3 regions of the Sporosarcina pasadenensis genome follow, and region 1 is predicted to be linked to each of the others. Evidence: predicted binding sites of a transcription regulator. Region 1 holds the regulator's gene; each other region holds the start of a gene.
What was found. The regulator LexA, encoded in region 1, represses DNA repair genes until DNA is damaged. The targets are predictions, from matches to a motif close to CGAACATATGTTCG.
Positions count from the first base shown of each region.

Region 2: a site for LexA is predicted at 2,007-2,020, ahead of AB1K89_RS01235 (Y-family DNA polymerase). Genes of this name have one in related genera too.
Region 3: a site for LexA is predicted at 5,376-5,389, ahead of AB1K89_RS04770 (YhjD family protein). Genes of this name have one in related genera too.

Region 1 is NZ_JBFEGM010000001.1:384,740-393,048, reverse strand. It holds gene AB1K89_RS02040 (methionine gamma-lyase family protein) at 103-1,368, shown strand; gene lexA (transcriptional repressor LexA) at 1,550-2,170, opposite strand; gene yneA (cell division suppressor protein YneA) at 2,372-2,689, shown strand; gene AB1K89_RS02025 (YneB family resolvase-like protein) at 2,689-3,351, shown strand; gene AB1K89_RS02020 (DUF896 domain-containing protein) at 3,674-3,907, shown strand; gene tkt (transketolase) at 4,012-6,021, shown strand; gene sirA (sporulation inhibitor of replication protein SirA) at 6,193-6,639, shown strand; gene AB1K89_RS02005 (YneF family protein) at 6,761-7,000, shown strand; gene AB1K89_RS02000 (hypothetical protein) at 7,246-7,584, shown strand; gene AB1K89_RS01995 (hypothetical protein) at 7,581-8,042, shown strand.
Region 2 is NZ_JBFEGM010000001.1:239,250-247,558, reverse strand. It holds gene menC (o-succinylbenzoate synthase) at 1-961, shown strand, start outside; gene AB1K89_RS01240 (DUF6612 family protein) at 1,080-1,880, shown strand; gene AB1K89_RS01235 (Y-family DNA polymerase) at 2,067-3,320, shown strand; gene AB1K89_RS01230 (YolD-like family protein) at 3,489-3,821, shown strand; gene AB1K89_RS01225 (ABC transporter ATP-binding protein) at 3,896-5,650, shown strand; gene AB1K89_RS01220 (ABC transporter ATP-binding protein) at 5,656-7,437, shown strand; gene AB1K89_RS01215 (cytochrome c biogenesis CcdA family protein) at 7,761-8,309, shown strand, end outside.
Region 3 is NZ_JBFEGM010000002.1:204,942-213,250, forward strand. It holds gene hemY (protoporphyrinogen oxidase) at 1-316, opposite strand, end outside; gene hemH (ferrochelatase) at 338-1,270, opposite strand; gene hemE (uroporphyrinogen decarboxylase) at 1,296-2,333, opposite strand; gene AB1K89_RS04755 (antibiotic biosynthesis monooxygenase family protein) at 2,551-3,066, shown strand; gene AB1K89_RS04760 (M20 family metallopeptidase) at 3,149-4,315, shown strand; gene AB1K89_RS04765 (competence protein ComK) at 4,478-5,014, shown strand; gene AB1K89_RS04770 (YhjD family protein) at 4,980-5,354, opposite strand; gene AB1K89_RS04775 (nuclear transport factor 2 family protein) at 5,751-6,314, opposite strand; gene AB1K89_RS04780 (response regulator) at 6,611-7,285, opposite strand; gene AB1K89_RS04785 (sensor histidine kinase) at 7,306-8,309, opposite strand, start outside.

The DNA.
Region 1 (8,309 bases):
ATCAAAATAGAGGCTCTGCCAATACCGATCGTTTTCGATTGACCAATTCCATTAGACTGATAAGATATACTAGTGACTATTTGTAGGAATGAGGAAATTGGAATGATGATACATGAATTTACTTCCGATATCGAAATGAAAGCGGAAGAAACTGAACAAAAACTGGCCCCTTACTTTAGAAAAATTGAAAAGACGGCCTTTTACAATCAACGGAAAGTGCTGGCGGCATTCCGAAAAAACATGGTGAGCGATTTTCATCTGACCGGCTCTACGGGTTACGGATATGATGATAGCGGCAGGGATGTGCTCGAACAAGTATATGCAGACACATTCGGCGCAGAAGCCTGTCTCGTTCGTAACCAGATCATCTCGGGGACACATGCGATCTCAACGAGCTTGTTCGGCGTACTCCGGCCAGGGGATGAACTCCTTTATATAACGGGTAAACCATACGATACACTAGATTCGATCGTGTCCGGTAACGGTGAAGATACCGGATCGCTTACTGATTGGGGAATCACATACAAACACGTCGACCTGAAGGAAGACGGCGAAGTCGATTTTGATGAAGTGAAGAAGAATATCCATAGTAAGACGAAAATGATCGGCATTCAACGTTCAAAAGGGTATTCGGACCGTCCTTCTTTTCTTATTGAAGAAATCGGGGAAATGGTCTGCTTTGTTAAATCGATTAACCCGGACCTTATCGTATTTGTCGATAATTGCTACGGTGAATTCGTGGAGACGAAAGAGCCGATTGAAGTAGGTGCCGATTTGATGGCTGGCTCACTCATAAAAAATCCAGGTGGGGGTCTTGCTAGAACAGGTGGGTATATTGCGGGACGTGCAGACCTTGTGCAAAAATGTGCTTACCGTATGACATCACCTGGAATCGGTGCGGAAGCGGGCGCATCTCTTGATACGTTGTTGGAAATGTACCAAGGTTTCTTCATTGCGCCGCACGTCGTCAGTCAATCTGTCAAAGGTGCTCTCTTTACAGCAGGATTCCTAGAAAGCTTCGGACTCGATACTACTCCACATTATTCAACTGAAAGGACTGATTTGATACAGTCCGTAAACTTTGAAAATGCTGAGCAGATGATCGCTTTCTGTAGGACAATTCAGGAGAACTCGCCGGTAAATGCGCATTATGCACCAGAACCGTCGTATATGCCTGGCTATACTGATGATGTCATCATGGCTGCCGGAACATTTATTCAAGGCTCAAGTATCGAGCTTACCGCAGACGGCCCGATCCGTCCGCCTTACACTGCCTACGTACAAGGTGGATTGACATATGAACACGTTAAGGCTGCTGTCATGTCGTCCATGGATAAGCTGCTGAAAAATGAGATGATGAGTAATTGACATGAAAAGAGGATGATCCAGTCGAAGCGAATCGACTCGGTCATCCTCTTTTTTCATATACCGTCTAGACTCCGGGTGGCAACCGTTCGGGTCATAAGTCGGCTCCGCTACACGGCAAAAACCGCCGTTTCGCAGATCCTCCTTATGCCTGTCACGGTTAACCGCCACCCTCTGCTTTTGTTTAATGAATTTGGCGGTAAACGCCGACAACTTTCCCAAGAATGGAAACTGAATTGACGATGATCGGCTCCATTGATTCATTTTCCGGTTGCAAGCGGAAGTAATCCTTTTCTTTGAAGAAGCGTTTAACCGTCGCTTCATCCTCTTCCGTCATGGCGACAACAATTTCACCATTGTGTGCAGTATGTTGCTGCTTGACGACGACATAATCCCCATTTAGAATTCCAGCTTCTATCATACTATCTCCGACAATTTCAAGCATGAACAGCTTATCGTCGGACGTACCGTACGTATCCGGCAAAGGGAAGTATTCCTCGATGTTTTCAATTGCGGTAATCGGCAACCCCGCGGTCACCTTTCCGACAAGCGGAACGTGGACTACGCCAGATTTCAGCGCTGTCAGACCTTCAGGATCCAATACCTCGATCGCTCTCGGTTTTGTCGGGTCCCTACGGATATATCCTTTGCTTTCCAATCTAGCCAAATGCCCATGCACGGTTGAGCTTGAAGCTAGTCCGACAGCTTCGCCGATTTCACGCACGGAAGGCGGATATCCTTTCAGCTTCACTTCATCTTTGATAAACGATAGGATATCCTGCTGTCTCTTTGAGATTTTCTTCATAATTCCACCCTCCAAATAATAGAATCAATGATTAACAATTGTGCGAACGCATGTCCGCAGCCGCAATCGTTTCTTAAGGAGAGTATAACAGGTGTTCGGACAATTGGCAAACAAAGGTTCGAAAGTTTTGTTGACTTCTAAAAAAACGTGTCCTATAATGGGAACATGCATTCCGAACAAACATTCTTGGAGGGGTTTTTTATGACTTTCATTCAAAAATACGGATTTATTCTATTAATTGTTTTCCTTTGCACAGCTTTTACAATCGTAGGTGTCATGAGAGAAGCTAAATCAGCTTCAAATTCATTTGTCGAAGTGACAATAGCAGAAGGGGATACTCTTTGGGGATTGGCGCAAGACTATTCCAACAATGATCATCCAAAGAAATGGATTGCGAGAGTAATGGAACTAAATGACATGCAGTCTACTACAATAAAATCAGGAGAAAGATTAATATTGCCGAAAGTTGACCCAGTCTTCCCCGACTCGATGATGACCGAATTGGCGGGAGAAGAATGATGACAGGTAAATTGAAGACATGCGTCCTTTATTGCCGTGTCAGCACAGAAAAGGATTCACAGGAAGCTTCATTATCTAGGCAAGAAGAGGAACTGAAGAAACTTGCAGATGAGCTGGGACTGAAGATCGTACATATATTCAAGGAAAAACATAGCGGCTACGATATGGATCGCGAAGGATTGCTTGACTTATTGGACTTCATCCGCGACGAAAAGATTGACGCTGTACTCATACAAGACGAAACAAGACTGGGCAGGGGGAACGCGAGGGTCGCCATCCTGCATTTGCTCGCCAAGACAAACACCGTCGTCATTACAAACCATGATAATGGCGCATTACAATTGAATGAAATGGACACGATGCTGCTGGAAATATTGGCGATTGTCGAAGAGTATCAACGTAAATTGCACAACGCCAAAATCCGGAGAGGCATGAAACGTGCAGTCCGCGACGGGTACAGACCAGAACGGAATTTGAAAAACAAAGGAAATGTAGAAGGACGCGAACGTATCGAAGTTCCAATCAGTGAAATTGTATCACTGCGTCAAAAGGGACTTACTTTCGAAGAAATCGCAAGTGTACTGAGAGGACTTGGCCATAACGTAAGCAAAGCAACGGTCCACAGAAGATATAAAGAATATGAACTAGAGCAGGAAGGCTGATTGGTTGCACTTCCTGCTCTTTTTGTATACCTTCAAAGTATAGTTTTAATAAGTTCCACTTCTATTGTTTATTGGTTTGTTATTAAGGATCACTTAGGATTGAAACGAAAGGTGGCGACTCCAGCGAAAGCCGTAACGAAGAACGGCTTTTGCGAGTAAAAGCGCAGCGTTACGAGCAGAGTGAAGAAGGCTGCCTTAATTTCTGCAAAATGCGCAGAAATTAAGGCAAATCGAACCCTTCGCTGTTCGATTGGAAAGCGTCCACCTGAAGTGGAAATCCTGTTAACAATTGAATGTTGGACAACACAACTGGAGGAATACCATGTTATCACAAGATAAAATTAAACGAATCAACGAACTATCGAAAAAGTCGAAAACAATCGGCCTATCAATCGAAGAAGCAAAAGAACAAACTCAACTGCGCAAAGAATACTTGGAAACATTCCGCTCATCCATGCGTGACACAATCGAAAACGTCAAAGTGATCGATCCTCAAGGCAACGACGTCACACCTGACAAAGTGAAAGATGCACGGAATAAGAAGTTCCTGAACTGAACATCCGAACATAGGATGGATTGTATTTCATCTATATATTGACTACACTATAGAGGTAATAACAATTGCAACTATAAGATAAAGCATGGGAAAGGATGTTCTGAATGACCGAAAAGATTGACCAATTAGCAATAAACACGATTAGGACGTTATCCATCGATGCAATCGAAAAGGCAAATTCCGGCCACCCGGGATTGCCAATGGGAGCTGCTCCGATGGCTTACACCCTATGGACGAAACATATGCATCATAATCCTTCGAATCCTGAATGGTTCAACCGCGACCGCTTTGTCCTATCGGCAGGTCACGGTTCCATGCTGTTATACAGCCTGCTTCACTTAAGCGGCTACGGTTTACCGATGGAGGAATTGAAAAACTTCAGACAATGGGGATCGAAAACGCCAGGACATCCTGAATACGGCCATACTGTCGGTGTTGAAGCGACAACGGGACCACTCGGACAAGGAATTGGAATGGCAGTAGGAATGGCGATGGCTGAAAAGCATTTGGCGGCTACTTATAACCGTCCAGGTTTCGACATTGTAGACCATTACACGTACGCGCTCTGCGGCGACGGTGACCTCATGGAAGGTGTAGCAGCAGAGGCGATTTCCCTTGCAGGACATCTGCAATTGGATAAATTAATTGTCCTCTACGATAGTAACGACATTTCCTTGGATGGAGATTTGGATATGTCATTTACGGAAAACATCCGTAAGCGTTTCGAATCATATGGCTGGAACTATATCCGTGTGGAAGATGGCAATAATATCGAACTGGTTTCAAAAGCAATTGAAGAGGCGAAAGGCAATTCAGGCGGCCCGACAATGATTGAAGTGAAGACGGTCATCGGGTATGGCTCGCCAAATAAATCCGGTAAGGCAGACGTCCACGGTGCACCTCTTGGCGAAGACGAAATGAAGCTTACGAAAGAATACTACAAGTGGACGTACGAAGAGGATTTCTGTGTTCCCGAAGGCGTCTATGAGACATTCAAAGAGGCAACCGATGAATTGGGCGTCAAGAAAGAACAACAGTGGAACGAGCTGTTTGCACAATATGAAAGCGAACATGCTGAATTAGCAAATCAATTGAAGGCTGCCATCAAAGGTGAAATGCCTGAAGGACTTCAAGAAGCGCTTCCTACGTATGAAGTTGGTTCATCACATGCAACCCGCTCAGCTTCAGGAGACGCGATCAATGCCATTGCAAACGTATTGCCTTCATTCTTTGGTGGAAGCGCAGACCTTGCAGGGTCAAACAAGACGACGATCAAAGGTGCGGGAGACTTCCTACCGGGAGATTATACAGGCCGTAACATTTGGTTCGGTGTCCGTGAATTTGCGATGGGTACTGCTTTGAACGGTATGGCGCTTCACGGTGGGGTACATGTGTTCGGTGGAACGTTCTTCGTATTTAGCGATTACGTTAGACCGGCAATCAGATTGTCCGCTCTCATGGGCATGCCTGTCACATACGTATTTACACATGACAGCATCGCAGTAGGTGAAGATGGTCCTACACATGAACCGGTTGAACATTTATCATCATTCCGTTCAATGCCAGGATTGACAGTCATCCGCCCGGCTGATGGCAATGAAACTTCGGCTGCATGGAATATTGCGGTCTCATCGAAGAACAGACCGACATTACTCGTCTTATCCCGTCAGAATCTAGAAGTGTTGCCGAAATCCGGTGAACTTGCAATGGATGGCGTGAAACGCGGTGCTTATACGATTTCGCCTGCCGAAAAAGATGTGGCTGACGGAATTTTGATTGCTACAGGTTCAGAAGTGAACTTGGCTGTCGCAGCACAATCAAAACTACGTGAAGAAGGAATCGATGTTGCTGTCGTATCCATGCCTTCATGGGATTTGTTCGAGCAGCAGGATGAGCAATATAAAGAAAGCGTACTGCCGAAAGCAGTGAAAAAACGCCTATCCATCGAAATGGGAGCGTCCCTAGGATGGCATAAATATGTAGGTGACGAAGGTGAAGTCATGGCAATTGACACGTTTGGAGCAAGTGCTCCAGGGGAAAAGGTCATTGCGGAGTATGGTTTCACTGAAGAGAATGTAGTTCGTGAAATGAAAACGATCCTCGGTCGTAACTAATTTTTGCCGCTTCGGAATGTCATGTGACTTATATTTCCGAAGCGGCATTTTTCAACAAATCACTAACTCACTATTAGAAAGGTTTCGACAACATTAGTGCCTTTCTTTACCGTGTTTTGACAAACTTTTTACTTCTGTTGCGATAGACTATGTAAAAAGGAGGTGACGGTCATGAGAACTTATGATATTTATAAAGTGAAGAAAAGATACCAATCATTTATACTAGGCAGAGAAGGTCTTCTCTATGATTTGCTAAAGGATCATGCTCAGGAAGAACCTTTACAGGAAGTTAAGTATTTATGCGATGAAATCGAAGAATCTGCGATTGACCAAGCAATCCTTAGCAATTTGGGAAAGAGTTTTACGACGGTCGAAAGTGATGATGGAGAATATAAATTGTCCCACCCGATGAAAGGGTCGATCCATATTTCGCTGACGCCGTATTCTCTTCAAGCGTATTGCGATGGCTCGCGGATGCTCGACCTAGACTTGTTCGTCGCGTTATCCGGGGCGGATGATCGTTTTTTTGCCGTAATGGACGAGCATGGCGAGTGGGGGTGGCTGAAGCCTATTAAACAGGAAACTCAACTCGGGAACAATCGGTCGTTCTTATTTTAGTATTCAATTCGACATTATATATAATTATTTACTGCCAGTCATTGCTATCCGCCGCCCCTTTGTTGTATAATCCATCATGGTAGAGTATTCTCGAATTACGGTAGTGAAGGAGGTATAGCGGATGGTAAGCACGATTTGGGTAATCCTCATTGCCGTCGTCGCGTTAATCGCTGGTGTGGCCCTCGGATTTTTCATTGCACGTCAATATATGATGAAATATTTGAAGGAAAACCCGCCAATCAATGAACAAATGTTACGTATGATGATGATGCAAATGGGACAAAAACCTTCACAAAAGAAGATTAATCAAATGATGGCACAAATGAACAAAGTAAGTGACAATGCAGGTAAGAAAAAATAAGTTAGCTTATTTTCGTTCTATAAAGATTAGTTTCATTTAATTTTTGTACAAGCTATCTAAACCTCGATGTAATCGACAAAACCACTTTTTACTGATCAAATCAGGAAAGTGGTTTTTTATGTTGGAGAAAAGAAAGAGGCATCGTTGATTTTATAGGTATTTTATACTGTTTTTAAAATTGTTTTATTTGCAGTATCCCTTTTGACCCCACCCATCTATATAGAGGGCAAAAGGGGGAATTGTAAATGACACACTACTTGAGCGAATACTCGCGTTTCGAAACAATTGCTGAAATGGACGCAGCAGCTGAACAGCATGTAAGACGTCATTGGGATGAAATGACAAAATCCGATCGACAAGTACTCGACATCATCCGTCGTTACTCTGTAAAATATGGTGCAGCTCATTTGAAACACGGAACGATCGAAGACGCAATCGCGAAGTCCAATGTCACGGTAAGACGTGCAATCCGCAAACTCGTCAATTTAGGCATCATCGAGAAAGTCTATTACATCCGACCGGTCATGAGCGGGCTCGCGCCAACATTTATATCATTTTACCTTTTGAAGACCAGGGGAAAATGAACGACCGGAACGATGACGATAAACCGCATGAGGACGTGGAAAACAAGCAACTTCCAGCAAACGAAGCTCTTCTTTCTAAATCTATTTTAAAATCTAAAGATCTTAACTACACGTCTCCTATGGAACCGTCAAAGTTATCCACAAGTCTATTCAGTCGAATGAAAGACTTGCTATCCTCGACAATTAGAGACACAAAACTAGCCCGTGAATTCTACGGAATACATAGAGCCATATCAGGACGCATGTTGAAGTACGAAATCTATAAAGACGATCGCCATGTATTCGAGGATCTTGCGTATCGTGCATTAATGATTACTGTTATGGCAACAAAGAAGAAGAAAGTCCATAATTTGCCGGGGTATTACAAGGGAGTGCTGGACAAGTTGGTCGATGAAACGTACTTCAAGGACATTTTTATGCTGTTTGATAAGCCGGTGGAAGGGTTTTATTGTCCTTGAGCAGGGGTGGTTGTGATACGATCAGGAATCGTTTCGTTGCGAATGATTTTAGTGTGATGCGAATCAATTTGATTTCGTTGCAGCTCGGTTTCCTTGTATTGCAGTCGTTTCGTTGTGTTACGGAATGAATTCATTTCGTTGCGGCATCATTACATTGTCATTGTGATGTGAGTCGATAAATTCATCTCGTAAATGATTGATCAATTAATTTTAAATCCTGACTATCTGCCATTTACATAGAGTATGAAACAGTATTATCCACTCAAA
Region 2 (8,309 bases), 150 kb from region 1:
CGATGCCCCATGGTATACGGAAGAAACTGTGGAAACGAACTTGCATATGCTCCGTGATTTCCTTATCCCTCTGCTGCTTGGAAAGGAAATTGGACATCCTGATGACACTGGCCCCCTCTTTGCGCCGATACGCGGAAACAATATGGCGAAAGCCGCCCTTGAATGCGCCGTCTGGGACCTGTTCGCAAAACGGAAAGGGATTCCATTGGCTGAAGCGTTAGGCGGTCAACGTCAGAGAATCGAAGTCGGCATCAGTATCGGGATTCAAAAGGATCTTGCGAGTTTGATCGATAAAGTGCAAAGGTATTTGGAGGAAGGCTATAAGCGGGTCAAAGTGAAAATCAAGCCAGGAGCTGATATTGACGTTCTCCGAGGATTGAGGTCTGCTTTTCCGGACGTACCTCTTATGGCGGATGCAAATTCAGCTTATTCACTAGATGATATCGATTTATTGAAGCAGTTGGACGAGTTCGACCTTCTAATGATTGAGCAGCCGCTTGCACATGATGATATTGTTGATCACGCCGTATTGCAAAAACAATTGAAGACGCCGATCTGCCTCGATGAAAGCATCCATTCATTGGAAGACGTGCGGAAAGCGGTCGAGCTCGGAAGCACGAAAGTCATTAATGTGAAAATAGGGAGAGTCGGCGGCTTGTCCGAAGCGAAGCGAATCCATGATTATTGCATGGAGAGAGGTGTTCCTGTCTGGTGTGGCGGCATGCTGGAGGCGGGAATAGGGCGCGCCCATAATATTGCATTGACATCGCTCCCGAACTTCATCCTTCCAGGAGATACAGCGGGCTCGTCCCATTATTGGGAAAAGGATATTATTGAGCCCGAAGTGATTGTGGAAGATGGATATATAACAGTTCCGACTACTCCGGGTATCGGTTTTATGCCAGATCTCCGCACCATTGCGGAATTCACGACAGACATATGGCATTTTCGGGGAGATTGAAACATTTCCGATTTTCGGTGCAATGCAACTTCTCTTGCGAAATATCCGTCTAATGGATTGATGAAGTATGCATCTTCCAGTAAAATGAACGTAGGTTTTGAAGAGAGGAAGTTTACATGTGAAAAAAATAGTTAGTGCCCTTGCGATTGGTTCGCTCGTTTTTCTTTTGGCTGCTTGCACCAATTCGGGAGGGGCTCAAAAGAAAATGACAGCCGGAGATTTATTGGACAAATCCCAAGAGGCGATGGACACATCATTAAAAGCTGTCCGTTCTCATATTGTGTTTGATGATTACGCGGTGACCGTCTATGACGGCGATATTGAAAATCCCGAGAAAGCTGGCATGAAATACGATATGCAAGTCGAGGCTTTCCTTAATCCTGCTAAAGTGCATGTCCAATCAAAAGTCCTTCCGCGTGGCGTGAAAGCATATAATATGGATTTGTACCAAGTGGGAGATCAAGTGTTTGTCACTGACGACCGCAAAGGCGAATGGGAAGAATTACCGTCTGGTTCGATTGAAGAATTATTCGGCACATTAGTTTCGGAAACCTATCCGATTCTTGACTTGTCCAAGTTCAAAGAGTTCGAAGACGAATTTGTTTTGGAGCCGATCGAATACGGATATGCATTGAATTTAACTTTGAATCGCGATGGTTTCAAGCGGTTCAAGGAGCTTTTCCCGGATGCCGGTCCGCGTGAGGACGGCTTCAGCATCGTCGACAAAATGGAATTGGTCATCACCATCAATAAAAGCACTTCTTATGTGACTAGCTTCAAAATGTCATTGGATATGAGAAACTACAGCGGAGGGAACTCTTATCGGGCCCGCCAAAAGCTGAATGCTACATATAGCTATTTCAACGACATCGAAGACTTCAAGTTGCCAAAGGAAGTTAGTAATATGGCAGCGGAATGAACTGCAGAGGCATCTATCCTTTAACAGGATGGATGCTTTTTTTATTTGCAAAAAACGGGGCTAAAAGACTATTCCGTGGCAGTCCACTTTCCATTATGGCCAATTGGCAATAAGGACCATTGAATATGAACATTCGTTCCGGGTATACTGTATAGAACAAGTGTTCTTTACGGAGGGATACACGCTATGTACGAGAATTTGCCGGACCGGAAAATTGTATGCCTGGATATGAGGAGTTTTTACGCCAGTTGTGCGGCTGCAATGGAAGGATTGGATGTCATGGATACGCCAATCGCCATCATCGGCAATAAAGAACGGAAAGGAGGCATCGTCCTGGCTGCTTCTCCCGCCTTGAAAAAGGAATTCGGCGTGCAGACGGGAATGCGGCTATATGAAATTCCTGATGACCCGTCCATACGGCTTATTGAACCGAAAATGCAGTTTTATATCGATGTTTCCATGGAAATCGCGCGCAATTTGAACCGCTACGTGCCGAAGGAGGCAATCCATGTGTATTCCGTCGATGAAAGCTTCATTGACTTAGGAGGAACGGAACGTCTATGGGGTCCCCCTGAAAAAACGGTCGAGAGAATCCAAGATGAGCTTGTCAGCCAATTCCAGCTCAGATCCGCCTGCGGCATGGGACCGAATATGCTCATGGCGAAGCTGGCCCTTGACTTGGATGCAAAAAAGACCGGCTTTGCCCGCTGGACGTATGCCGATATACCTTCGAGGCTATGGCCGGTCGCGCCACTTAGCCGGATGTGGGGCATCGGCAGCCGGCTCGAAAGGACGTTGAACAATATGGGGATCTTCTCAGTAGGTGATTTAGCCCGCACGCCCCTCGAACGGCTTGAAACGAAATTCGGCATCATGGGCAACCAGTTGTATCATCATGCACATGGCATCGACTTGTCCGACCTTGGGGCGCCGCTTGTCGAAGGGCAAATCAGCTACGGTAAAGGGCAGATCCTATACCGCGATTACACGAAGCGAGAAGACATCCTCGCGGTCATCCTTGAAATGTGTGAAGACGTCGCATTGCGGGCGAGGGAAGCGGGCAAAGCGGGGCGGACAGTCCATCTGTCGATCGGATACTCGAAGAATTCACTCGGAGGAGGCTTCGGACGCTCCCGTTCAATGCATGAAGCAACGAATGACACGATGACTATTTATCGGCTCTGCACAAAGCTGCTCGACGAATTCCACGACGGCCGTCCGGTGCGGCGCATCGCCATTAGTCTGGCGAATTTGGAAAACGAATATGCCATGCAACTCAGCTTTTTCGATGAGCATAAGTGGCGCAACCGCCAACTTGGGGAGACGATGGATTCATTGCGGAAAAAATACGGTTCCACCGCTGTATTGCGAGCAGTTTCCTACACAAACGCAGGAACAGCCGTCCATCGGTCAAAGTTGATTGGGGGACATTACAAATAAATGTTACAGTAAGCTCCGTTGATTGGAGTGGAAGGCGGCGACTCCAGCGGGAAAGCGAGACAGGGGAGACCCCGGAGGGAGCGAAGCGACTGAGGAGGCTCTCCGCTCGCCCGCGGAAAGCGTCCGCCTGGAACGGAAATCAACAGTTTTGCAAAGGGAGATGATCAGATGATCCGTGACCGTGGACGTATCAAATGGACGGCGATGATGCTGCCGGAACATGTCGCACAGCTACGGGAATGGCAGAAGGAAGATGGGCTGCCGACAAGGCAACAGCCCGATGAACAGCAACTCGAACAATGGAACTATCAGATCCATGAAGCCGCAGAAAAGAATTTACAGATTTTCGTGCACTATTGGGACGATGAAACAGTGGCGGAGGTGAAAGGGCATATCCGAAAAATTGATACGTTAGAAGGGATGCTTCACCTCTTTTCCGAGAATGGTGAAACACATCGGATTCTGTTTGTCGACCTGAAAAGTATTTCAGAATCCGAATAATTTGAGTTTCGTACCTTTTCTATTGTTCAGACTTTTGATAGACTATTCAAAGATAGAGAAAAAGGGGGATTACTTTGAAAGTCTTACTGCAGCTTGGCTGGTTTTTTAAACAAAGGAAGAAACAATATGGACTCGGTGTCGCAGCGCTTGTGTTCGTCTCCTTATTGCAATTGCTTCCTCCGAAAATCATCGGCTTGATCGTCGATGATATTACGGAAGCCACATTGTCAGCTTCCGAGCTGACGAAGTGGCTCATCATCCTGGGGCTTGCCGGAATTTTAATGTACGTGTCCCGCTATTATTGGCGTGTCATGATTTTCGGCTCCGCAGTTCTTTTATCAAGGACGATGCGTGAGAAATTATTCAATCATTTTACAAGGATGTCACCTTCTTTTTATCAAAAGAGGCGTGTCGGGGATTTAATGGCCCATGCGACAAACGACATCAATGCCGTACAACAGACGGCAGGAATGGGGATATTGACGCTCGTCGATTCCATTTCAACGGGCGGATTCGTCATTTTGACGATGGCATTAACAATCAACTGGAAATTGACAGTCATTGCACTTATTCCGTTTCCATTCATGATTTTCTTGACAAGCTACTATGGAAGATTGCTGCGCCGGCGTTTCCGCTTTGCGCAGGAGGCGTTCTCCAATCTGAACGATAAGACGCAGGAAAGCATTTCTGGCATCAAAGTAATCAAAACATTCGGTCAGGAAAAGGAAGATATTGAAGATTTCACGGATCTTTCAACAGATGTCGTTGCGAAAAATATGAGAGTGGCAAAAGTCGATGCGCTTTTTGATCCGACCATCACAGGCATATTTGCGGTATCTTATATTCTATCCTTCTACTTTGGAACAAAATTCATCATTGCAGAGGAAATGTCCATCGGTGACATGGTTGCGTTCAGTACATACCTAGGGTTGCTTGTCTGGCCAATGCTCGCTTTCGGATTCCTATTCAACATTGTGGAACGCGGGAACGCTTCGTATAGCCGTATTATGGAGCTGTTGTCGATTGATCCTGATATTAAAGACGTCACAGGAGCAATTGATCGCCGTCCGGAAGGGGATCTGTTCTTCGATATCGAAGAATTCAAATTCCCGGACGATGAAAGTCCGGCGCTCTACGACGTCCATTTCACTTTGAAGCGGGGGGAGACGCTTGGAATTGTCGGGAAGACCGGTTCCGGTAAAACGGCAATCTTGAAGCTATTACTAAGGGAGTTTGAAGGCTATAAGGGAAGCATCGTCTACGGCGGGCACCCGATCAATCAATACAAGCAACAACGTTTGCGCGAATCAATTGGATACGTTCCACAGGACCATTTCCTATTTTCAACGACGATTGCAGAAAATATCGCCTTCACGAATCCGAAAATCGATCGGGAAAGGATTTACGAGGCGGCAAGGCTTGCACATATCCACGACGATATTACAGGATTTGAGGAAGGCTATGAGACAGTCGTAGGAGAACGGGGCGTTTCATTGTCCGGCGGCCAGAAGCAACGGGTGTCCATTGCACGTGCGCTGATTATGCAACCTGAATTGCTTATTCTGGACGATTCATTGTCAGCTGTCGATGCCAAAACTGAAGAAGCAATCCTTGAGTCGCTAAAGCAGACACGAACAGGCGAGACGACGATCATTACGTCACACAGACTAAGCGCCATCCAACATGCCCATAAAATAATCGTCATGCATGAAGGAACGATTGTTGAGGCGGGTACGCATGAAGAATTAATTGCTTTGGATGGAAGGTATAAAGAAATGTATGACTTGCAGCAATTGGAAGTGCTTGTCGAGCAAGGAGGGGAAGAATGATGCAGATGGAAAAACAGCCAAAATTGACAGCGAAGGACCAATGGAAAGTGTTCAAGCGGTTAATGCGCTATGCAATCCCGCATAAAGCGAGTATCTCGATCGCATTGTTCTTCCTAGTTTTGACGATTACGGGAAGCATTGTCGGACCACTCATCATCCAATCATTCATCGATAATTATTTGACGCCGCTTCACTTCCCGAAAAACGAAGTAATGACGCTCGCCCTCGTGTATATCGGGCTGCAAATCTTCATTGTCGTTGTGTCCTATTTCCAACAACTCCGTTTCCAGGACATCGCCTTAAAAGTCATTCAACAAATGAGGATTGATGTCTTCACGAAGGTCCAAGGACTCGGTATGCGGTATTTTGATAGGACCCCGGCTGGAAGCATCGTATCGCGTGTGACGAATGACACGGAATCGATCAAGGAAATGTTCGTCAGCGTCGTCGTCACTTTTCTGCAAGCGATTTTCGTCATTATCGGCGTCTATATTGCGCTCTTTTCACTTGATGTTAAACTATCGATTGTTTCCATGGTGCTCTTGCCGTTGTTTATGGCGATCATCGTTGTCTATCGTCGATACAGCGCTGATTTCTATCAGGACATCCGTGAGCGACTGAGCCAATTGAATGCCAAGATTGCAGAATCACTATCAGGCATGGGCATGATCCAGGCCTTCCGGCAAGAGGAGCGGTTGTCGAAGGAATTCGATGACATAAATGAAGGACATTATCGTGCAGGAATGCGGAACATCAAATTCGATAGTGTGCTATTAGGACCATTCATCGATTTGTTATATGCGTTCGCCATCGTTTTCGTCCTTGGCTATTTCGGATTCATGTCATTGGACAGTGCAGTAGAAGTAGGGATCATCTATGCATTCACCACGTTGATCGGCCGTCTATTCCAACCGGTCCAACAAGTAATGCAGCGGATGTCCATCTTCCAACAGGCACTCGTATCGGCATCGCGTGTATTCAAATTGATGGATGATCCGGATATGGAGCCTGCACAACAGGAAACAGAGCATAAGAAAATCCATGAAGGAACAATTGAGTTCCGGAATGTGACGTTTTCATACGACGGTAAAAATGATGTATTGAAAAACATCTCCTTCACTGCGAATGCCGGCGAAACGGTTGCATTGGTCGGTCATACGGGAAGCGGAAAAAGTTCCATCATCAACTTGCTCATGAGGTTCTATGAATATGACAAAGGAGAGATCTTCATTGATGGAGTCTCCTTGAAAGATTTGCCGAAAGCGGAATTACGGAAGAAAGTCGGCCTTGTCCTTCAGGATCCATTCCTTTTCTATGGGGATATTGAGAGCAACATTCGTCTGCATAATGAAGGTATGTCCTCGGAAGAAGTTCGGGCCGCAGCAGAATTCGTCCAAGCGAATGAGTTCATTGAAAAGCTGCCGGATAAATATTCACAGAAAGTGACTGAGCGGGGATCAACGTTCTCAAGCGGACAGCGCCAACTTGTCGCATTCGCCCGCACAATTGCGACAAACCCGAAAATCCTTGTGTTGGATGAAGCGACTGCAAACATTGACACGGAAACGGAAGTTGCCATCCAAGCAAGCTTGGAAAAAATGCGGAGGGGTCGTACGACAATTGCCATTGCCCATCGGTTGAGCACAATTCAGGACGCGGAGCTCATCCTCGTCCTCCACCAAGGCGAAATCGTCGAACGCGGAAACCACCAGCAATTACTGGCGCAAAGAGGGCTTTACTATATGATGTACCAACTGCAAAACGGTCTCGTGGAAGACGCCATGTAACGAACCGGTTCGCCAACGCATCTCTTGCGGAGGCGAGCCGGTTTATTTGTTTTGTCTAGCTCCGGGTGCTGAAAGGATGCCTTAATTTCTGCAAAAACCGCAGAAATACGGCAAATCGAACCCTTCGTAGTTCGATTTGCTCGGGTCGCTTCGGTCTTGAAGCAAAAGGCAAAAAACGCCTTTTGTTCAAGCTCTCCAGCGCCTGTCGCAACTAACCGCCACCCTCCGCTTTTCTTTGTTCAAAAACTGTTCACAGTCAAAATGAGCGAAATTCGGCTTCGGATTTGATACGATGGGGAAAGAAACATGAAGGGGAGAGAATGATGGCAACTGATTTAAATATTTTTCTAGCATTTGGCGCAGGTTTTCTCAGTTTCATTTCACCTTGCGTCCTGCCATTGTATCCAGCATTCATATCTTACATTACCGGCATGTCGATTGAAGAGCTGAAGTCTGATTCGAAACGGATGAATCGGAATGGCATGCTCCATACAATTTTCTTTTTAATCGGTTTTTCGGTCGTATTCGTCTTTTTAGGATTCAGTACATCTTTTGTTGGCAATTTCTTCATTCAATACAAGGATCTACTCAGACAAATCGGGGCCATTTTCATTGTCTCGTTCGGACTTATGGTCATCGGTCTATTTACACCGAAGTTTTTAATGAAAGAGCATCGACTGCAATTTAAAAATCGTCCCGCCGGTTATTTAGGGACAGCTTTAATCGGGCTCGCCTTCTCTGCAGGATGGCAACCTTGCATGGGACCGATCATCGGTGCGATTATCGGGCTCGCAGCAGCAAATCCAGGATCCAGCATGTTGTATATGATGATGTATGTGCTCGGTTTTGCGATTCCATTTTTCGTCTTGTCA
Region 3 (8,309 bases), on a different contig from region 1:
TCGGCTGCAACCGGCCATTCACGAGGATATACGCTTGTCCCGTCGCATTGCGCACGAGATCGCCGCCAATGCCGAGATCTTTCGCGAACGTATCCATGCTTTTCTTTCGGATGAGGAAACTGTCCGGTCCCCGTTCGATGACAAAGCCGTCACGGCGGACCGTCTGGATTTTCCCGCCTAGCCGATTCGTCGCTTCGATCAACATCACTTCAATCGGCAAGTTTTGTTCACGTGCCGCTTTTTGCATATAAAACGCTGCGGAAAGGCCGGTGATCCCTCCACCGACGATGACGACCCTTTTCTTCTGTTCATTCATGTCATCACTTCCTAGCTGCCATTAGGCTTCTTTCAATTGTTCAAGAACAGCATCTGCCATTGAGCTAATGAATAGTGAGTCCGTATTCGGCATAGCCGGACGGTAATACGATGCACCGATTTCATCGCATACGACTTTACACTCGTAGTCGTTGTCGTATAGGACTTCCAAGTGGTCCGAAACGAAGCCGACCGGCGTATAGACGAATGTTTTATAGCCTTCTTTTTCATGCAAGTCGCGTGTCAGATCCTGGACGTCCGGTCCGAGCCACGGCTCGCCCGTTTGCCCTTCACTTTGCCAGCCGACTGCATAATGTTCCACTTCTGCCGCTTCCGCAATCAATTTCGCAGTCTCATCCAATTGCTCCGGATACGGATCCCCGAATTGCTTGATCTTTTCAGGAAGCGAGTGCGCCGAAACGACGAGGCACGCTTTTTCACGTTCTGCATCGCTCATGCTAGCGTACGTGCTGCGGATTTTTTCCGACCAGTATTCGATGAATTTCGGCTGCTTGTACCAGCTCTCGACCGACGTCATGGAAATGCCGTGCTTCTCGGCTTCTTCCTTCGCGCGTTCATTATATGATTTCACGGAGAACGAAGAATAATGTGGCGCCAATACGATCGACACCGCTTCTGTAATTCCATCCGCCTCCATCTGTTCCACTGCTTCTTCGACGAATGGCGTAATATGCTTCAAGCCGACATAGACGCTGAATTCGATTTCATCCTGCATCGCATTCAGACGGTCGCCAAGTGCATTCGCCTGGTTTTCCGTTATTTTCGCGAGCGGGGAAATGCCGCCGATCGCTTGATAACGGGCCTTCAGATCTTCCAATTGTTCCGGTGCTGGCGGACGGCCGCGCCGGATATGCGTGTAGTACGGTAAGATATCCTCTTCCTTGTATGGCGTTCCGTACGCCATGACTAAAAGTGCCATTTTCCTTTTTGTCATCAGTTGCACCTCTTTTATTTGCAATTTATTTACGAAGTTGCGCGCTATATTCGTGAACGAACTCTGTCAATCGTTTCAATGTTGCTGGCTGTACTTCTGGGAACACACCGTGACCGAGGTTGAAAATATGGCTGCCGTGCTCGACGCCTTGTTCTACGATCACTTTCGCACGCTCCTCGATGATGTCCCAATCCGCCAGTAGCAATGCAGGATCCAAGTTACCTTGCAATGTCTTCGTTAATCCTCTTTCCCCGGCTTCCTTGACTGATAAACGCCAATCCAAGCCGACGACGTCAACTGGAAGGTCATGCCATTCGTTTGCCAAATGGCTTGCCCCGACACCAAATGTGATTAACGGCACATTCAATTCGCGAAGTTCATTGAAAATGCGTGTCATGACAGGCTTGATGAAGATTCTATAATCCGAAACGTTCAATGCGCCAACCCATGAATCAAACACTTGGATAGCCGCTGCTCCCGCTGCAACTTGTGCTTTAATCGATGTAATGATCGTATCCCCTAATTTATTCATAAGTGCAAACCAAGCTTCAGGCTCTGACACCATGAAGGATTTCGTCAAATTATAGCTTTTTGACGGGCCTCCCTCTATCATATAGCTTGCCAATGTGAATGGAGCTCCAGCGAAGCCGATCAAAGGTACATTCAATTGCTCTTTCAAGATTTTAATCGTATCGATGACGAAAGGAATATCATCCTCCGGCGAAAGCTCTCCGAGATTATGGACGTCTTGTACCGAGCGGATCGGATTTGAAATGACAGGGCCGACGCCCGCTTTTATTTTTACATCCACTCCGATTCCTGGAAGTGGCGTTACAATATCTTTATACAAAATCGCCGCGTCGACATTGTATTGGTCGACAGGCAGCTTTGTCACGTAAGCGCAAAGCTCCGGCTGATGTGTAATCTCTTCTAATGAATACTTCTCTTTAATTTTGCGGTATTCAGGCTGAGAACGGCCCGCCTGCCTCATGAACCAAACCGGTGTATGGTCGATTTTTTCTCCTCTAGCAGCACGAAGCAGTGTATCGTTAAATGTTGTCATAAATCGATTCCCACTTTCTTTATAATAATTATCGAAGTTCACTTATTCGCTTTCAAATATAGACGTTTCCCCTTGGAATGTATAGTGATTGACCCGAATTGTCATCAAATTGTGCGCACTTTTTTTCAACGCCGCCATCAATTAGACATTGTTTGTTTTAATTGTTCCGTTAAGGGAAAATATGAGTAGTACTTATTTTTGGCAGGAGGTTTTCGGAATGTATATGTATTTGACGACCGGAACAAGAGATTTCATGGAGAAGCTCCAAAAGCGTCATGTGAATGAAAAAATGATTCTCATGCACGGCGGCGGCCAGTCGCTCCTATTGCATGAAACTGACGGGAAGTCTGTCTTCCAATCGCCGAGACGGTATGAAGTGATCAGCTCCGCCGGCTCACTGAAGGAAGATGGCTATTTCGTCTACAATAACGTTCCCGTTACGGATGAAGGACGACCTGTCTTCGAACACCGTTTTTCCTCAAGGGACGACCGGATCGAAAGCCAGAAAGGGTTCATCGCTTACCGCCTGCTTCGACCGCTCGACTCGGACACATATATCGTCATGACCGAATGGGAGGAAGCGGTCGACTATGACCGTTGGAAACATTCGCAGGTATTCAAGTCCTCGCCTCTATCGGTCGACATGAAAGAATTCGCAGGCAACACGACACATATTTTTTCCAGTGCTTCTTATATTACGACATATACTGCGAAAACGGATGACGAAGAATGATACGTTGATCGGATTGCGGCCCTCGAATCGTATTGTTATAATTATGAATGTATAAATAATGCGTTTCGAGAGGGGTAATTGAATGAATGAGCAACTGTTCGAGAAGTTGGATTGTGCTTATGAAGAAATGGTCGTCATCCGCAGACATCTGCATATGCACCCGGAATTATCTTTTAAAGAGGAAAAAACTGCGCAATACATCCATGATTTTTACGCAGATCTCGGCGTCGATGTACGTGCAGGCGTCGGCGGCAACGGCGTAGTCGCCCGTGTCAAAGGAGCGCGTCCCGGCAAAACGATCGCTTTGCGTGCCGATTTCGATGCATTGCCAATCCAGGACGAAAAAGACGTCCCTTACAAATCGACAGTGCCCGGCGTCATGCATGCTTGTGGACATGACGGCCATACTGCGGCATTGCTGCAATTGGCGAAGGTGTTCCACGAGTTGCGTGAGGATCTCGCAGGGGAATATGTCTTCATTCATCAACACGCCGAGGAATTTGCTCCAGGAGGGGCCATTTCAATGATCGAGGACGGTTGCCTCGATGGTGTCGACGTAATTTTCGGCACACATCTTTGGTCGCTTATCCCCTTTAAAACTATCGAATATTTAACAGGACCGGTCATGGCGGCTGCCGACCGATTTGAAATCACGATTCAAGGCGCGGGAGGCCACGGAGCGGCTCCGCACCAGACGAAGGATGCTATCGTCATCGGAGCGCAGCTCGTCATGAACTTGCAGCAGCTCGTGTCCCGCCGCGTTGACCCGATCGAATCGGCTGTATTGTCCGTCGGTTCATTCGTTGCGGATAACGCTTTCAATGTTATCGCCGATTCCGCAAAGCTAGGCGGCACTGTGCGCACATTCGATCCCGGCGTCCGCGACATGATGGAGCGAGAAATGGCTCGAGTCGTGGAAGGTACGGCACTCGCCAATGATTGCGAAATCCGATTCGACTATTTCCGCGGCTACCCTGCCGTCGTGAACCATAAAGAAGAAACCGAGCACTTGAAACGTGTTGCAGAATCAGTTCCTGGCGTTGAGCATGTCGTGGAAAGCAAACCGCAAATGGGCGGAGAAGACTTCGCGTACTATTTGGAAAAAGTGCCCGGCACATTCTTCTTCACCGGTGCCCAGCCAGCTGAAACATATCCTCATCACCATCCGAAATTCGATTTTGAGGAACAAGCGATGCTGATTGCAGCGAAAACACTTGGAGCTGCCGCATTGGATTATCAAGCTGAATAAACGATTCCCTCCCCCGTTTGGTGACGGGGGTTTTTTCTTCCGAAGCAAGATTTTTATTGAATAGTTCTAATTATTCATTTAAAAGACTTGTTTTTCTATTTTTGTATCCTATAATACTAGTTGAGGGATGGGATGGAATTAATAGGATAGGGGGAAGTGGATTTGACTGAATTCGAACCAAGATACTATATTTCGCATGATACCCTCATGTTGCAACCGAAGGAAGAGGGCAATAAGATTTTCACAAGGGTTATTGAGCGGGACAAGATAGTGATCGTTCCAAAAAAACCGCTACATATTATGACCGGTTCCTGCACTTACTATGGCTCCAGTTATGCAACCGTCATGAGTACGGCCAGACGATTATTTGGGGATAATAAGCAGAAAGCACCTTTTCTGTTGGCAAACGCTTTCGGCATTCCATTCATATTCATTCCGACATTATCTCCTTCAGCGGATCAAAATGTATGGCTTTCCTACCACGCGATCGATTTTTATGAAGCTGACGGCTTAGGCACTTCCGTCACATTGGAGAATGGAAAAAAGTACAAACTGGACATTTCAGTCCCGACGATGAACCGGCAATATGCTTTGGCCAAATTACTTGAGAGGGATTTCTTGAAGAGGCAGAGGAATTACGGCCGTACTTCCTTTCTGTTTCCGCCTAATGACCCGCCGAATGATTTCCCGACGTTGTAAAATACAAGTCCAATAATTCTTCCGTCCGGTTGCGAAGCCGGACATTTAAATAGCGACGGTGGTCTTCATAGCCGCCATTAATGAAAATGTATTCCGTGAACATACTATCCCTCGTTTTCCGGATTACTTTCATATTATTGCGTCGCAAAAAAAATGTCGTTTCTTGCAGTTCACTTTGGACTTGTTTCATCGTGGCGTCGACCATTTTCAAATAAGGGCCCTTCAATTTGAACGGGCCTTTTTCGAACAGTTCCCGGTCGCGCTGCAATACGATGAGAACCATCGGCAAGTAGATCATGTTTTCAAAATGGGGCAATGCCTTCGCTGGAATTAAAGGCATTACGGTTTCCTCCCTTCAAAAGGAACATTTGTTCCCATTATACCTTCTTCATTTTCAGAAAGCAATATGGTGAGGGAAGGTAATTTTAACCGATTCGTAACGTAAAAGCCGTTACTTTCCGTTGCAGGCGGACGCTTTCCAATCGAACAGCGAAGGGTTCGATTTGCCGTATTTCTGCGCCTTTTGCAGAAATTAAGGCAGCCTACATATCCTGCTCGCAACGCTACGCTTGTGCTCGCAAAAGCCGTTCTTCGTAACGGCTTTCGCTGGAGTCGCCGCCTTCCACTCCAAGCAACTCGAGTCGCGAATAAAAATTATTTGTTAAAAAAAGAATAAAAAAACTGCCCGGCTCGCTTGGGCAGTTTAAGTCTGTGGACATTTAATTGTAAATAAACGTTATTTCTGTTCTTCCATATAATAAACGGAGTTTACTTTCCATTCTCCGCCCTCTTTTGTAAAGACGGTCACTTGCCTGCCATCACGGTTCGTCTCTAAGCCGGTGGACTTCTGTTTCATCTTCGTCAACAAGTTTGCGAACACTTGGGCTTCACCCGTCTCCTCATCAAATTTCACAATCGTAGTGTCCTTAGCTTCGCGGGATAGTTCATATTGTTCAAATACGCTTTCAATGTATTCACGCTCTTCATCAAGATTGAAGCTCTTCGGCTTCTCGGACAGCGTGTCCATATATTCATCGATATTCTGATCGTTAAATGCATGGATATACGTGTCGAATGATTGCATGATCAGCTCTTTTTCATCCGCCGGCACGTTTGCAGCCTCTTCGATTGTGTCGCCAGACATGTTGAAGCCTACTTTATTTTCATCTACGCCGTGGTCGATTGAACCGAATTCACTCGGGCTTTCCCCGTCATTCACCGAACCATGATTCGACGTCTCTTCTTTTTTCGAGCATGCGCCAACAAGAAGCACCAATATAAGCATTGAAAAAACGAGCATTTTCTTCACTATTCTTCCTCCTATACGGTAAAAGGGACCTTCCATGAGGAGGCCCCTTCAGCCTGTTGACAAACGCTCGCATCCGTTGTTGCTCGTGTCGCTCGTCCGCTCATGAACTTTAGTTCTATTCGCGTCTTCGCTCCACTTCGCGCCTAGGCTGACAAGCGTTTTCAATCAGGCTGAGGATATGTCTATTTATCGTGTTTTCCCTAAAATTGAGTGTAGACAAAGTCAAAAAACGACTTTGTCTACATTCTGAAAGGACCTTCCTATAGAAGGTCCTTATTATAATAACATTACTTCACTTCGACCCAGCCGTTTTTGATTGCTGTGACGACCGCTTGTGTACGGTCGTTGACACCCATTTTTTGCAAGATGCTCGAAACATGGTTTTTCACCGTTTTTTCGGAAATGAAAAGCGTTTCCCCGATTGTCCGGTTGCTTTGCCCATCTGTCAACAGCTGCAAAACTTCGCATTCGCGCTTCGTCAATAAATGAAGCGGGCGGCGGATATCATTTTGTTGGAAAGATCCTTTATGTTCACGTTCGCTGAGACGGCGGAATTCGGACACAAGATTATGTGTCACTTTTGGATGTAAATAAGATCCTCCTGCCGCAACGACTTTAATTGCTTGCACAATTGCGTCTGCGTCCATTTCTTTCAGCATATAACCAAGCGCGCCCGATTTCAGCGCATGTGATACATATGATTCATCGTCATGGATGGAGAGCATGATCACTTTCGCTTCCGGAAATTCATTTTTCAGGACTTCCGTCGCTTCCACTCCATTCATGCCAGGCATATTAATGTCCATCAAGACGACGTTCGGCTCAAAGCGGCGGTATAACTCGACCACTTCGCTGCCATCGTCCCCTTCTCCCACTACTTCGAATGAGTCTTCGAAATCCAGGATTCTTTTAACTCCTTCACGGAATAGCTGATGATCATCTACAATTAAAATTTTCGTCATTGTCATTCCCTCCCAATACCCTATTCAATTATATTTTCATGTAACGGAATACGGAATAATACTGTTGTGCCTTTGCCAATTGTCGACATGATTTTCATCTCGCCTTTCAGCAGTTCGACGCGCTCCCGCATCCCTATAATGCCAAATGATTTATCTTTAGTTTGATTCGGGTCGAACCCTACACCATTATCCTTCACGACAATATTCATTGTATCACGAAGCCATTCGACTTTCACCCAAACATCCCTAGATTTTCCATGTTTAAGTGCATTCGTTATACATTCTTGGACAAGCCGGAAAATCGCAACTTCGATGTTGGATTCCAACCTCTTTTCCGTTCCATTATTCATGAAATGGATTGTGACACCTTTTTCATATTCCATGACAGTTGAAGAATATTTTCGTAGTGTCGGAATCAGTCCGAGGTCGTCCAATGCCATCGGACGCAGATCATAGATGATGCGGCGCACTTCAAGAAGGGCATTTCTGACCATTTCTTTCAATTGATTCAGTTCGGATAAGGCATCAATTGGGCCTCTTTCATTGAACGTCTTTTCAATAAGCCCCGATCTGAGCAGCACATTGGCAAGCATCTGTGCAGGACCATCATGGATATCGCGCGATAGTCGTTTGCGTTCTTCCTCTTGGGCCTGGATGATTTGAATGGCGAACTCCTGTTTTTGTCGGGCAGTTTCCAACACTTCCCCGACCTTTTTCAAATCGGATGTCAAATATGTAATTACCGTTGTCACTTGATTGACAAGGTGATCCGCTCTTTCAATCGTTTCCAAAAGGGCCGCAATGCGGCGGTCCAACTCATCCCGCCTTACACGCAATTGCTTTTCTTCCATACGGTTGATTGATAGTCTGACGAGTAAATCGTTAGCAACTTCATACGCTTGACGTACTTCTTCTTCGGAATAGTTCATGAAGTTTTTGGAAACATCTGCCAGCCGTCTTCGAGATTGGCGAGTCATATCTTCCAAGTAATCCCCTTCAGTGATTACCCGGGAAATATCTTCTT